Regions from separate parts of the Comamonas trifloxystrobinivorans genome, predicted to be linked through region 3. Evidence: predicted binding sites of a transcription regulator. Region 3 holds the regulator's gene; each other region holds the start of a gene.
The links. The regulator FNR, encoded in region 3, switches genes on or off when oxygen is low (the NO sensors DNR and NnrR bind a similar motif). The targets are predictions, from matches to a motif close to TTGATNNNNATCAA.
Positions count from the first base shown of each region.

Region 1 (3,273 bases), on a different contig from region 3:
CAGGCTGGTGGTTTTGGCGCCGCGCGGGCTCTTGCTGGCGTCGGCTGCCGTGCGGTATTTGCCGGTCAAAAAGCCGGCGGCCAGCGAGTAGAAATTGATGACGCCGACCTGGTTTTGCACGCACAGCGGCTGCAGCTCTTTCTCGAACACGGCGCGGTCGTACAGGTTGTAGAGCGGCTGCAGGCTTTCGTAGCGGGTCAGGCGGTGCTTTTCGCTGGTTTGCAGGGCTTCGGCCAAGCGTGCTGCGCTGTAGTTGCTGGCGCCCACGGCGCGCACCTTGCCTTGCTGTATCAGCTCACCGAAGGTGCCCATCACGTCTTCGAGCGGCACGTTCGGGTCGTCGTCGTGCGATTGGTAGAGGTCGATGTAGTCGGTTTGCAGGCGCTGCAGCGAGGCATCTACCGCCTCGCGAATGTATTGGGGGCGCAGGCCGACTTTGCCGTCGCCCATGTCTTTGCCAACCTTGGTGGCCAGCACCAGTTGGTGGCGCTTGCCCGATTTGCGCAGCCATTTGCCGATGACGCTCTCTGACTCGCCACCCTGGTGGCCGGGTGCCCAGCGCGAGTACACGTCGGCCGTGTCGACAAAGTTCATTCCGGCATCGAGCCAGGCGTCAAGCAGGCTGAAGCTGGTGGCCTCGTCGGCCGTCCAGCCAAACACATTGCCGCCAAAGCACAGCGGAGATACCTGGAGCGGCGAGCGGCCGAGCGGGCGCAGGGAAGTGGTCATGGTGGCAGATTTCTCACGGTGATGAATACGCTGGCGGCCATTATCGGCAAGGTCTGCTGGCTGGCAATCAAGTGCATGACAATTTGTACCGAGCAGCGGCTTACGCATGAGCGCATTTGGAATGGCAATGCCAGCGCGCACGGGCATGCGGTGCTCCACCAGCACGAAGCCATGGTGCGCAAAAAACGGCTGCGCTGCCAGGCTGACGTCGGCGCTCAGTTGCGGCAAATGCCGCGTTTGCGCCAAGGCCAGCAAGTGCTGCATCAAGGCCGTGCCCAGGCCTTGGCGGGCCTGGCCGCCGCGTACAAAAAAGTGGTCTATGTAACCGCTGCTTTCCAGGCTGGCATAGCCAAGCATTTGGCCGCCTTGCTCCAGCACCCAAGGCTGCATGGCGTTCATGCGTGCCTGCCAGGTGGCGAAATCTCTGCCCGCCGGCGCCCAGGCCTGGCGCTGCGCCAGGCTGTAGTAGGGCGCTGCCGTTATATGGACGGCAGAGTTGAAGATGTCCAGCAGCGCGGCAGCGTCGCTGCTCTGGTAGGGGCGGATTCGCATTTCAAGAGGGCGGTAGAAGAAGATTTGATGTAGCGCAAGCTGGTTTTGACGATGGTTTCGGGCAGGGGAACCGAGTTTGCCGCGCTATCAAAATTGGGGTACAACCTGCTTACACGCAACAACAAATAGGAGTGATGGCCATGTTCAAGCATATTCTGGTTCCCGTCGACGGTTCGCCCACCTCGATGCTGGCGGTGCAAAAAGCCGCTGGTCTGGCCAAGGCTTTCAACAGCCAAGTCACCGCGGTGTATGTGATTGATCCGTATCCGTTTACCGGCGTCGGCGCTGATTTTGCGTACGGTCAGGCGCAGTACCTGTCGGCCGCCACGTCAGACGCGCATGCCGCGCTGGACACCGTCAAGTCGTCGATGGAGCAAGCTGGCGTGCCGGTGGAGACCGTGATGGGCGAAGGCCATTCGGTGCACGACGGCATCATGGAAGCGGCCAAAACCACGGGTGCCGACCTGATCGTGATGGGCTCGCACGGCCGCCGCGGCCTCGAAAAGCTGGTGCTCGGCAGCGTGACGCAGCGGGTACTGAGCGACAGCCTGATCCCTGTGCTGGTGGTGCGCCAGTAAGCCCGCCCCGCTTCCCCGAGCGATGCCAGAGCGCTGTCCCGTTGCGGGCCAACCAGGCAGTCGCCCTGAAAGACTCCATTGCGGAGTCTTTTTTTATGCCCACCAAAGTGGTGCGTGCGCTAGCGGTGAGCAGCGCAGGATGAGCAGGGGGTTTCTGGCGAACGCTGCCCATTGCGCGACGGGGCAGGGCAACGGCGATTGCCAAGCGCAGCCACGGTTTGCACTGCTTTGGTGCACCCTGATGCACGCCATAGCCAGAGAGTAATTGGTATCTGTTTCAATTGATAAAAATTGTTAAAAGGGTGAGGTTCTTTCCCTAGAATCGAGCCCCTTCAACAAAGTGATTGATCAGGCAACGATGCGTTTTTCTCGACTGGAACAGTTAAGCAGTTTGGTTTTCAGTGCGGCCTTGCTGGCTGGCTGCGGTGGTGGCGGCGGTGAATCCGGCAGCCCCAGCCCGGCACCGGCGCCGCAACCGCCTGTGCAAGTGCCCAGCCCGCCCAGCCAGCCAGAAGAACCCAGCACGCCCAGCCAACCCGAGGTGCCCGAGCAACCCGGGACTCCTGGCACACCGGGCCAGCCCAATGAGGGCGATGGTTCGCTGGGCACACCTTCGCCTTCACCTTCACCTGCGCCGTCGCCTGCACCCATCCCTGCGCCATCGCCATCGCCTTCACCTGCACCTGAGCCGGCACCAGCACCAGCACCAAGCCCGTCACCGGCTCCAAGCCCGGCGCCTACTCCGGCGCCCAGCCCAACGCCTGCACCAAGCCCAACGCCTGCACCAAGTCCTGCGCCTGCTCCAAGCCCAACGCCCACACCTGCACCTAGCCCGGCGCCTGCTCCCAGTCCGGCTCCGACGCCAGCGCCCGAGCCCGCACCAGCGCCCAGTCCCGCTCCTACGCCAGCACCTGAGCCCGCACCGGCTCCAAGCCCGGCACCCACGCCAGCGCCCGAGCCAGCACCCGCTCCAAGCCCGGCGCCCACGCCAGCTCCTGAGCCGGCACCTGCACCCAGCCCAGCGCCGGCTCCTGGCTACCCCGAGCCCACTGGCGCCCTGGTGGCGCCGCTCACGGCCAAGGCTTTTTACGATTTCGACAAGACCGGCGCGGTGCGCGCGGTGCGCAACGACCTGGGCGGCTCGCTGCCCGGCATGGTGCAGTTTGCGCAAGACCACACGGTGGACCCCTCGGGCAACGAAGCCAAGGAGATGCCGCGCCTGACCATGTCGCGCGAAGCCATGGTGCTGATCACGCCCGATCCATCGCTGACCGGCATCAGCGCCATGCAGGTAACGGCTACGCTCAACGGCGCCACGCTGGGCACCATCCAGCTACGCCAGCCCGAGGCCATCTTCCGCTCGGATTACTCAGCCACCGACGGCCGCAGCGATTACGTCTATTCCAAACGCGCC
Region 1 covers NZ_JBHZGV010000019.1:38,658-41,930, reverse strand. Annotated here, with positions in the region: gene ACFIQF_RS20540 (aldo/keto reductase) at 1-729, opposite strand, end outside; partial or broken gene ACFIQF_RS20535 (GNAT family N-acetyltransferase) at 868-1,281, opposite strand; gene ACFIQF_RS20530 (universal stress protein) at 1,422-1,859, shown strand; gene ACFIQF_RS20525 (M66 family metalloprotease) at 2,218-3,273, shown strand, end outside.
Region 1: a site for FNR is predicted at 1,306-1,319, ahead of ACFIQF_RS20530 (universal stress protein). Genes of this name have one in related genera too.

Region 2 (3,273 bases), on a different contig from region 3:
CGGTCGACCACGGTGACGTCGTGACCGAGTTGCAGCAGATGCCAGGCTGTGCTGGTGCCGATGATGCCGGCGCCGAGGATGATGACTTTCATGGCTGCCAGTGTCGGCCAGTTTGGCGCTTCCATAAAGAGAGATTACACTTCTTCGAGTTGCATTAGCACACCTAATAATTCATCCGTAGCAACCCTGACCATGAGCCAGTTTGACCCGATTGCCCTGGAGTGCCTCGCCGCCGTGATCGAAGAAGGCGGTTTTGAGAAAGCCGCTGCCCGGCTGAACGTGACGCAATCGGCCGTGTCGCAACGCCTGCGCAGCCTGGAAGCGCAAGCCGGCTCGGTGCTGGTGGTGCGCAGCCGGCCGCTGCGAGCCACTGCTGCCGGCCAGGTGTTGCTGAAACACGCGCAGCAGTTGCGCTTGCTGCGCGCCGATCTGGAGCAAGAGCTGCAGCAGCTGATGCCACACGCCATGCGCCGCAGCGGCCAGGACGAGGCGATTTCGATCGCCATCAACGCCGACAGCATTGCCACCTGGGCCATCGATGCGCTGCAAGACATTGCGCTGCAGCAGCTGCCGCTGGAGATCATCGCCGACGACCAGGACCACACCTTGGAGCTGCTGCGCACCGGCGACGTGCTCGGCTGCGTGACCACCATGCCGCAGCCCTTGCGCGGCTGCCGCGTGCTGCCGCTGGGCGCCATGCACTACATCGCGGTGGCCGCACCCGGTTTTGCCGCACAACACCTGCCCGGCGGGCTGAGCCGGCGCAACTTCAAAGACCTGCCGTTTCTCAGCTACAACCGCAAGGACGATATGCAGCGCGTGTTCGTGGCCCGCGCCATGGGCCTGAAAACCGTGGGCCTGCGCCAGCTGTTCGTGCCCAACTCCGAAGCCCAGGTACGCGCCGTGGCCGCCGGCTGGGGCGTGGGCGTGGTGCCCGAGCTGCTGGCCCGCCCGTTTCTGGCCGACGGCCGCCTGGTGAACGTGGCCGAATCGCAGGTGCTGCGCGTCGATCTGTACTGGCACTGTTGGAACCTGCAATCCGCCTTGCTGAGCCAACTGAGCAGCGCCATGCTGAGCAGCGCCAAAGCGCAACTGGCGCCACCCACTGCAGCCGCTCGCGCTACGACCAAGGCAGGCTGAATACCAGGCTGCCGGGTATTCAAGCAACTCCGCTTAGCAGTGCAGTGGGCGCTTGAATAATTCACCACCTCAAAACGAAGACTCCCAAAACAGACAGTGCCACTGCCTTCGTCACAACACTTGCGCACCCTTGGAAGACCGGTGATTCCCCATAAAAAAACTGCTTGCATCCCACACGGAATGCAAGCAGTTTCTGGGTGACCGCTGACGTACTTTGCGCCAGCCGGTTCTCCCCTCCCTCAACTTGTTCTTGTGTGCTGGCGCGGCCTGTGCAACACAGTCAAAAGCAACGGCCACCGGGGTGGCCGTTGTTGGCACCAGATGCTGACGCTCAGCGGATCAGCAGCACCGGCAATTTGCACTGGGCCAGCACTTGCGTGGCCACCGAGCCCATCACCAGCTTGGCCAGCGCGCCGTGGCCACGTGTGCCCATGACCAGCAGGTCAAAACCGCAGGTGTCGGCCATCTCCGCAATGGTTTCGGCGATATGGCCTACCTTGCTTTCGCACTGGCCATCGAGGTGGTGGGTTTCCAGAAACTTGTGCACCGGGGCCAGCACTTTTTGTGCTTCTTCAGCGTAGTAGTCGCCTACCAGTTCCTTGCCCAGAGCCTTGGCGGCACGCGGAGGCAGGGGTGGCTGCACGGTGAGCGCGGTGTAACTATGGGTATCACCCAGCCATTCGGCGTGCGCGGCCAGGTAGTCCAACATTTTCTGGGTGTAAGGGCTGCCGTCAACGGCCAGCAAGATGCGCATGGATAAGCTCCCAATGGTTGAAGTGCGCCTGTCGCCGCCGTGTGCTACGGCATCATTCAGGCACCGACATAAGCTTATAGATTCCGCCAACGCTCGCATTGACTTGCATCATGCTTTGCTGTTTGCAAGCAAATATTTCAATTTCGGGCCACTTGGCGTCCTCTGCAGCCGCATGAGTTCCTGGGTTGGTCAGGCCTCAGACCGCTACCAGACAGTGCGGCTCGAAGCTCTCTTGCTCGCCCTTGCGCGCATAGCCCAGCGGGTTGGCCACCACACGGCACTGCCACGAGCGCCCATCGGCAAACGTGCCCTTGGCGCGGTAGTCACTGGGCGAGTGCAGGTGGCCGTGGATCCAGAGGTCGGCAAAGGGCAGTAGGTCATCGAGCGCATTGCAAAAGCCGGCCGTACCGGGCGTCAGGCCGTAGCGCGGGTCGGCGCTGCGCAGGCTGGGTGCAAAGTGGGTGATGACGACGGTCTTGCCATCAAAGGGCTCGGCCAACGCAGCACGCAGCCACTGCTGGCAGCGCAGCGCTTCTTCGCGCATTTCGGCCGCCAGAAAGGGCTGGCCGTAGCGCTGCATCTGGGCCTTGGTGAGATAGAAATTGGCCGCCTTGTAGGCTTTTTCGCGCTGCTTCATCAGCGCGCCCAGCTCGGTAACGCCGTTGTTGAGCGCAATCGCGTCGTAATCGGTCCACAGGGGCGTGCCGATAAAGCGCACGCCATCGATCACGGTGCTGGCGTTGTCGAGCAGCACGATGCCCAGGCGCTCACACAGCGCACGCAGGCGCTCCCGCACAGCATCAAAATCCTGGGCGTCGAACTCGTGGTTGCCTGGCACCAGCACCACGGGCACCGGCCAGTGGCCGCCGGCTTGCTGCGGGCTGAACTGTGACAGGCCGTAATCGTCGTCCGCCAGCTGAGAGCCGTTCTGGTACGAGCCTATGTCTCCCGCCAGCACCAGCAGATTGGCCCCCGGCGCAGGCGTGGCGCGGAAATGGGGGTGGGTCTCCAGGTGCAGGTCAGAGAGGATTTGCAGGTGCATGGTTTGAGCCTACCACGGCTGGCACGCGTGTTACCGTCCGCCACACTACAGCGGCAGCTCCTGCTCGGGGAAGGCCGCACGCGCCGAGCGCTCCAGCGCCTGCAGCAGCCATTGCAGCGCACCCTGCGGAATATGGCCAGCGCGGCTGCGCCACAGCGCGTCCACATGCACCGATTCCACACGCAGCGGCAAGGGCTGAAAAGCCAGCAAATGCTCGATGCCGGTAGCAGGCACAAAGTGGCGCGGCAGCACGGTGAGCAGATCGGTGCTGGCCACCACGCGCGCGGCCGTGAAGTACTGGTTGACGGTAAGCACCACCCGGCGCTTGCGGCCGATG
Region 2 covers NZ_JBHZGV010000004.1:322,229-325,501, reverse strand. Annotated here, with positions in the region: gene ACFIQF_RS06350 (D-amino acid dehydrogenase) at 1-92, opposite strand, end outside; gene ACFIQF_RS06345 (LysR family transcriptional regulator ArgP) at 193-1,140, shown strand; gene ACFIQF_RS06340 (universal stress protein) at 1,472-1,894, opposite strand; gene ACFIQF_RS06335 (metallophosphoesterase) at 2,091-2,936, opposite strand; gene ACFIQF_RS06330 (LysR family transcriptional regulator) at 2,982-3,273, opposite strand, start outside.
Region 2: a site for FNR is predicted at 1,993-2,006, ahead of ACFIQF_RS06340 (universal stress protein). Genes of this name have one in related genera too.

Region 3 (3,273 bases):
AAACCCGCACCGGCCACACGATTTTGGAGCGCTACGGCATGAGCGAAACCATCATGCTGGTCTCCAACCCTTACCGCGCCGACAGCCGTTACAACCACCAGGACGAGCGCCGCGGTGGCACCGTCGGCTTTCCGCTGCCCGGCGTGGGCGTACGTGTGCATGGCGACGATGGCCAGGCTTTGCCGGTGGGTGAGATTGGCAATATCCAGGTGCAAGGGCCCAACGTGTTCAGCGGCTACTGGCGCATGCCGGAGAAAACGGCCGAAGAGTTCACCGCCGATGGCTGGTTCAAGACCGGCGACGTGGGTAAGCTCGACGAGCGCGGCTATGTGACGATTGTCGGCCGCAGCAAAGACCTGATCATCTCGGGCGGCTACAACGTCTATCCGGCCGAGATCGAAGGCTATATCAACGAGCTGCCCGGCGTGGCCGAAAGTGCGCTGGTAGGCGTGCCACACCCGGATTTTGGTGAAGTCGGCGTGGCCGTGGTGATTGCCAAACCCGGCCAGAGCCCGGATGCGGACGGCATCATCAGCACGCTGAAAAACCAGCTGGCCAATTTCAAAATCCCCAAGCGCTGCTTTGTGGTGGCCGAGCTGCCTCGCAACACCATGGGCAAGGTGCAGAAAAACCTGCTGCGCGCGCAGTACCAGGATCTGTTCAAGGCCTGAATCCGGCCACAGCCGTCAGCCCAGCTGGCGGCTGCAATGGTGTCCATGGACGCAAAAAAGAGAAGGCCGGGAGCCTTCTCTTTTTTTGGGGGGTTGGGCGCGTGGGCCTGTAATTGTGCTTATGCGATCAACGCAGTACCAGCACTGGCACCTTGGCGTGCGTCAGCACATGCTGGGTTTCGCTGCCTAGCAGCAGGCGCTTGAGGCCTTTGTAGCCGTGCGAGGCCATGACGATCAGATCGCACTTCTCGCTGTCGGCCACTCGGAGCAGCGACTCGGCCACCAGATCGGACTGCACCACCAGGGCCTTGACGGGCACACCCGCGCTGGCGCCTTCGGCCACCACTTTGTCGACCACGGCCTGCGCCGAATCCAGCCAGCCTTTTTGCACCCGGGCGATCTCGGCCGGATCAGCATTCGTGCTGCCTTCAAAATAGCTGCGCGGATAGTTGGGCGAAATATTGACGGCGGTGACTTGCGTCTTGCCCAGTTTGGCCAGTGCCAGTGCGTGTTGCACCGCTTTGTTGGACAGTTCCGATCCGTCGGTGGCAAGCAGAATATGGTGGTACATCAGCAGCTCCTTTTTGGTGTGGGCTAGAGCACCCGCCGGGAAAAGTTGGCGAGCACTGGTTGCAGCGAGCCGATCACCTTAGCGCATGCATAACTACCAGACTTTGCGCCAAATCAGCACTGATGCAGGTGTTTTGGCGCTGTGATTACACGCCGCAGTGCTGGTTGTTAACCAGCGCATGGAGTTTGTCCGTATCCAGAATACGGACGTGGCGCTGCTTGACTTCGATGATGGCTTCTTCGGCGAACTTCGAGAAAGTGCGGCTGACGGTTTCGAGCTTCAGGCCCAGGTAGCTGCCGATCTCTTCGCGCGTCATGCGCAGGATCAGCTCGGACTGCGAGAAGCCGCGCGTGTGCAGGCGCTGCACCAGGTTCAGCAGGAAGGCGGCCAGGCGCTCTTCTGCACGCATGCTGCCCAGCAGCAGCATGACGCCGTGCTCGCGCACGATCTCGCGGCTCATCACCTTGTGCACGTGGTGCTGCAGCGCGTTGACTTCGCGCGAGAGCTCTTCGAGCGTGGAATAGGGCATGACGCAGACTTCCGCATCTTCCAGCGCAATCGCGTCGCAGGAATGGCGGTCGTTGACGATGCCATCCAGCCCGATGATCTCGCCCGCCATCTGGAAGCCGGTGACCTGGTCACGACCATCTTCGGTGGCGATGGTGGTTTTGAAAAAACCGGTGCGGATCGCATAGAGCGAGTTGAAAGCCTCGCCATTGCGGAACAGGGCGGTTCCTCGTTTGATTCTGCGGCGGGTGGCAACAAGCTCGTCAATACGATCCATTTGATCGGATGAAAGGCCGACGGGCATGCACAACTCGCGCAGATTGCAGTTGGAGCAGGCCACTTTGATCGCGTTGGGTGTCATGTGTCAATATCCGGTTACAAAAAATTGTGTAGAAACAAAGGTTCCACACTTAGCCTCATTGTGTACGGAGGCGTAAAAATGATCCTTGACATAAGTCAAGGACATGGGCGTCCGCTTGCGGCACATTGCAGCTTCTAAAAGAAGAGAGATCATGATGGCCTTGACCCCCGACTTGCTGCGCCGGTTCGATGTATCCGGCCCGCGTTACACTTCGTATCCTACCGCAGACCGCTTTGTTGAAGCCTTTGATGCGGATGGCTACCGACGAGCGCTGGAGCAGCGCAGTGCTGGTTTGGGTAGCCGTTTGGTGCCGTTGTCGCTGTATGTGCACATACCGTTTTGCGAGTCGCTGTGCTACTACTGCGCTTGCAACAAGATTATCACCAAGCACCCCGAGCGCGCCGACGAATACCTGGACTATCTGGAGCGCGAACTCGATTTGCAGTTGGCGCATTGCCGCAGCAATCAGCCTGTCAGCCAGTTGCATCTGGGTGGCGGCTCGCCAACCTTCCTGAGTGATGAAGCACTCACACGCCTGATGGAAATGGTGCGTGCACGCTTTCAGCTGCAGCCGGGGGGCGAATACTCTATAGAGGTCGATCCCAGAACAGTGACGCCGGCGCGACTCCGCCATCTCTACAGTGTGGGCTTTAACCGTTTGAGCTTTGGCGTGCAGGATTTTGACCCGCAGGTGCAAAAAGCCGTGCACCGAGAGCAGCCCGCCGAGCAGGTGTTTGATTTGGTGGCGCAGGCGCGCGCCATCGGCTTTGAGTCCATCAATATCGATTTGATCTACGGCCTGCCGCAGCAAACACCGGCCAGTTTTGCCCGCACCATGGAGCAAGTCTGTCTGCTGCGCCCCGATCGCATTGCGCTGTACGCCTATGCACATTTGCCCGAGCGCTTCAAGCCCCAGCGCCGCATTGCTGTGCAGGAGCTGCCCAACCCGGTCGACAAGCTGTCCATGTTGGCGATGGCTTTGGAGAGTCTGCAGGCGGCGGGCTATGTCTATGTGGGCATGGACCATTTTGCTTTGCCTGGCGATGGGCTGGCCGTGGCCAAGCGCCAAGGGCGCCTGCACCGCAACTTTCAGGGCTACAGCACGCAACCCGATTGCGATCTGATGGCGCTGGGCGTGTCGGCCATTGGCAAAATCGGTGCCA
Region 3 covers NZ_JBHZGV010000009.1:154,272-157,544, forward strand. Annotated here, with positions in the region: gene ACFIQF_RS12535 (malonate--CoA ligase) at 1-671, shown strand, start outside; gene ACFIQF_RS12540 (universal stress protein) at 799-1,242, opposite strand; gene fnr (fumarate/nitrate reduction transcriptional regulator Fnr) at 1,388-2,110, opposite strand; gene hemN (oxygen-independent coproporphyrinogen III oxidase) at 2,262-3,273, shown strand, end outside.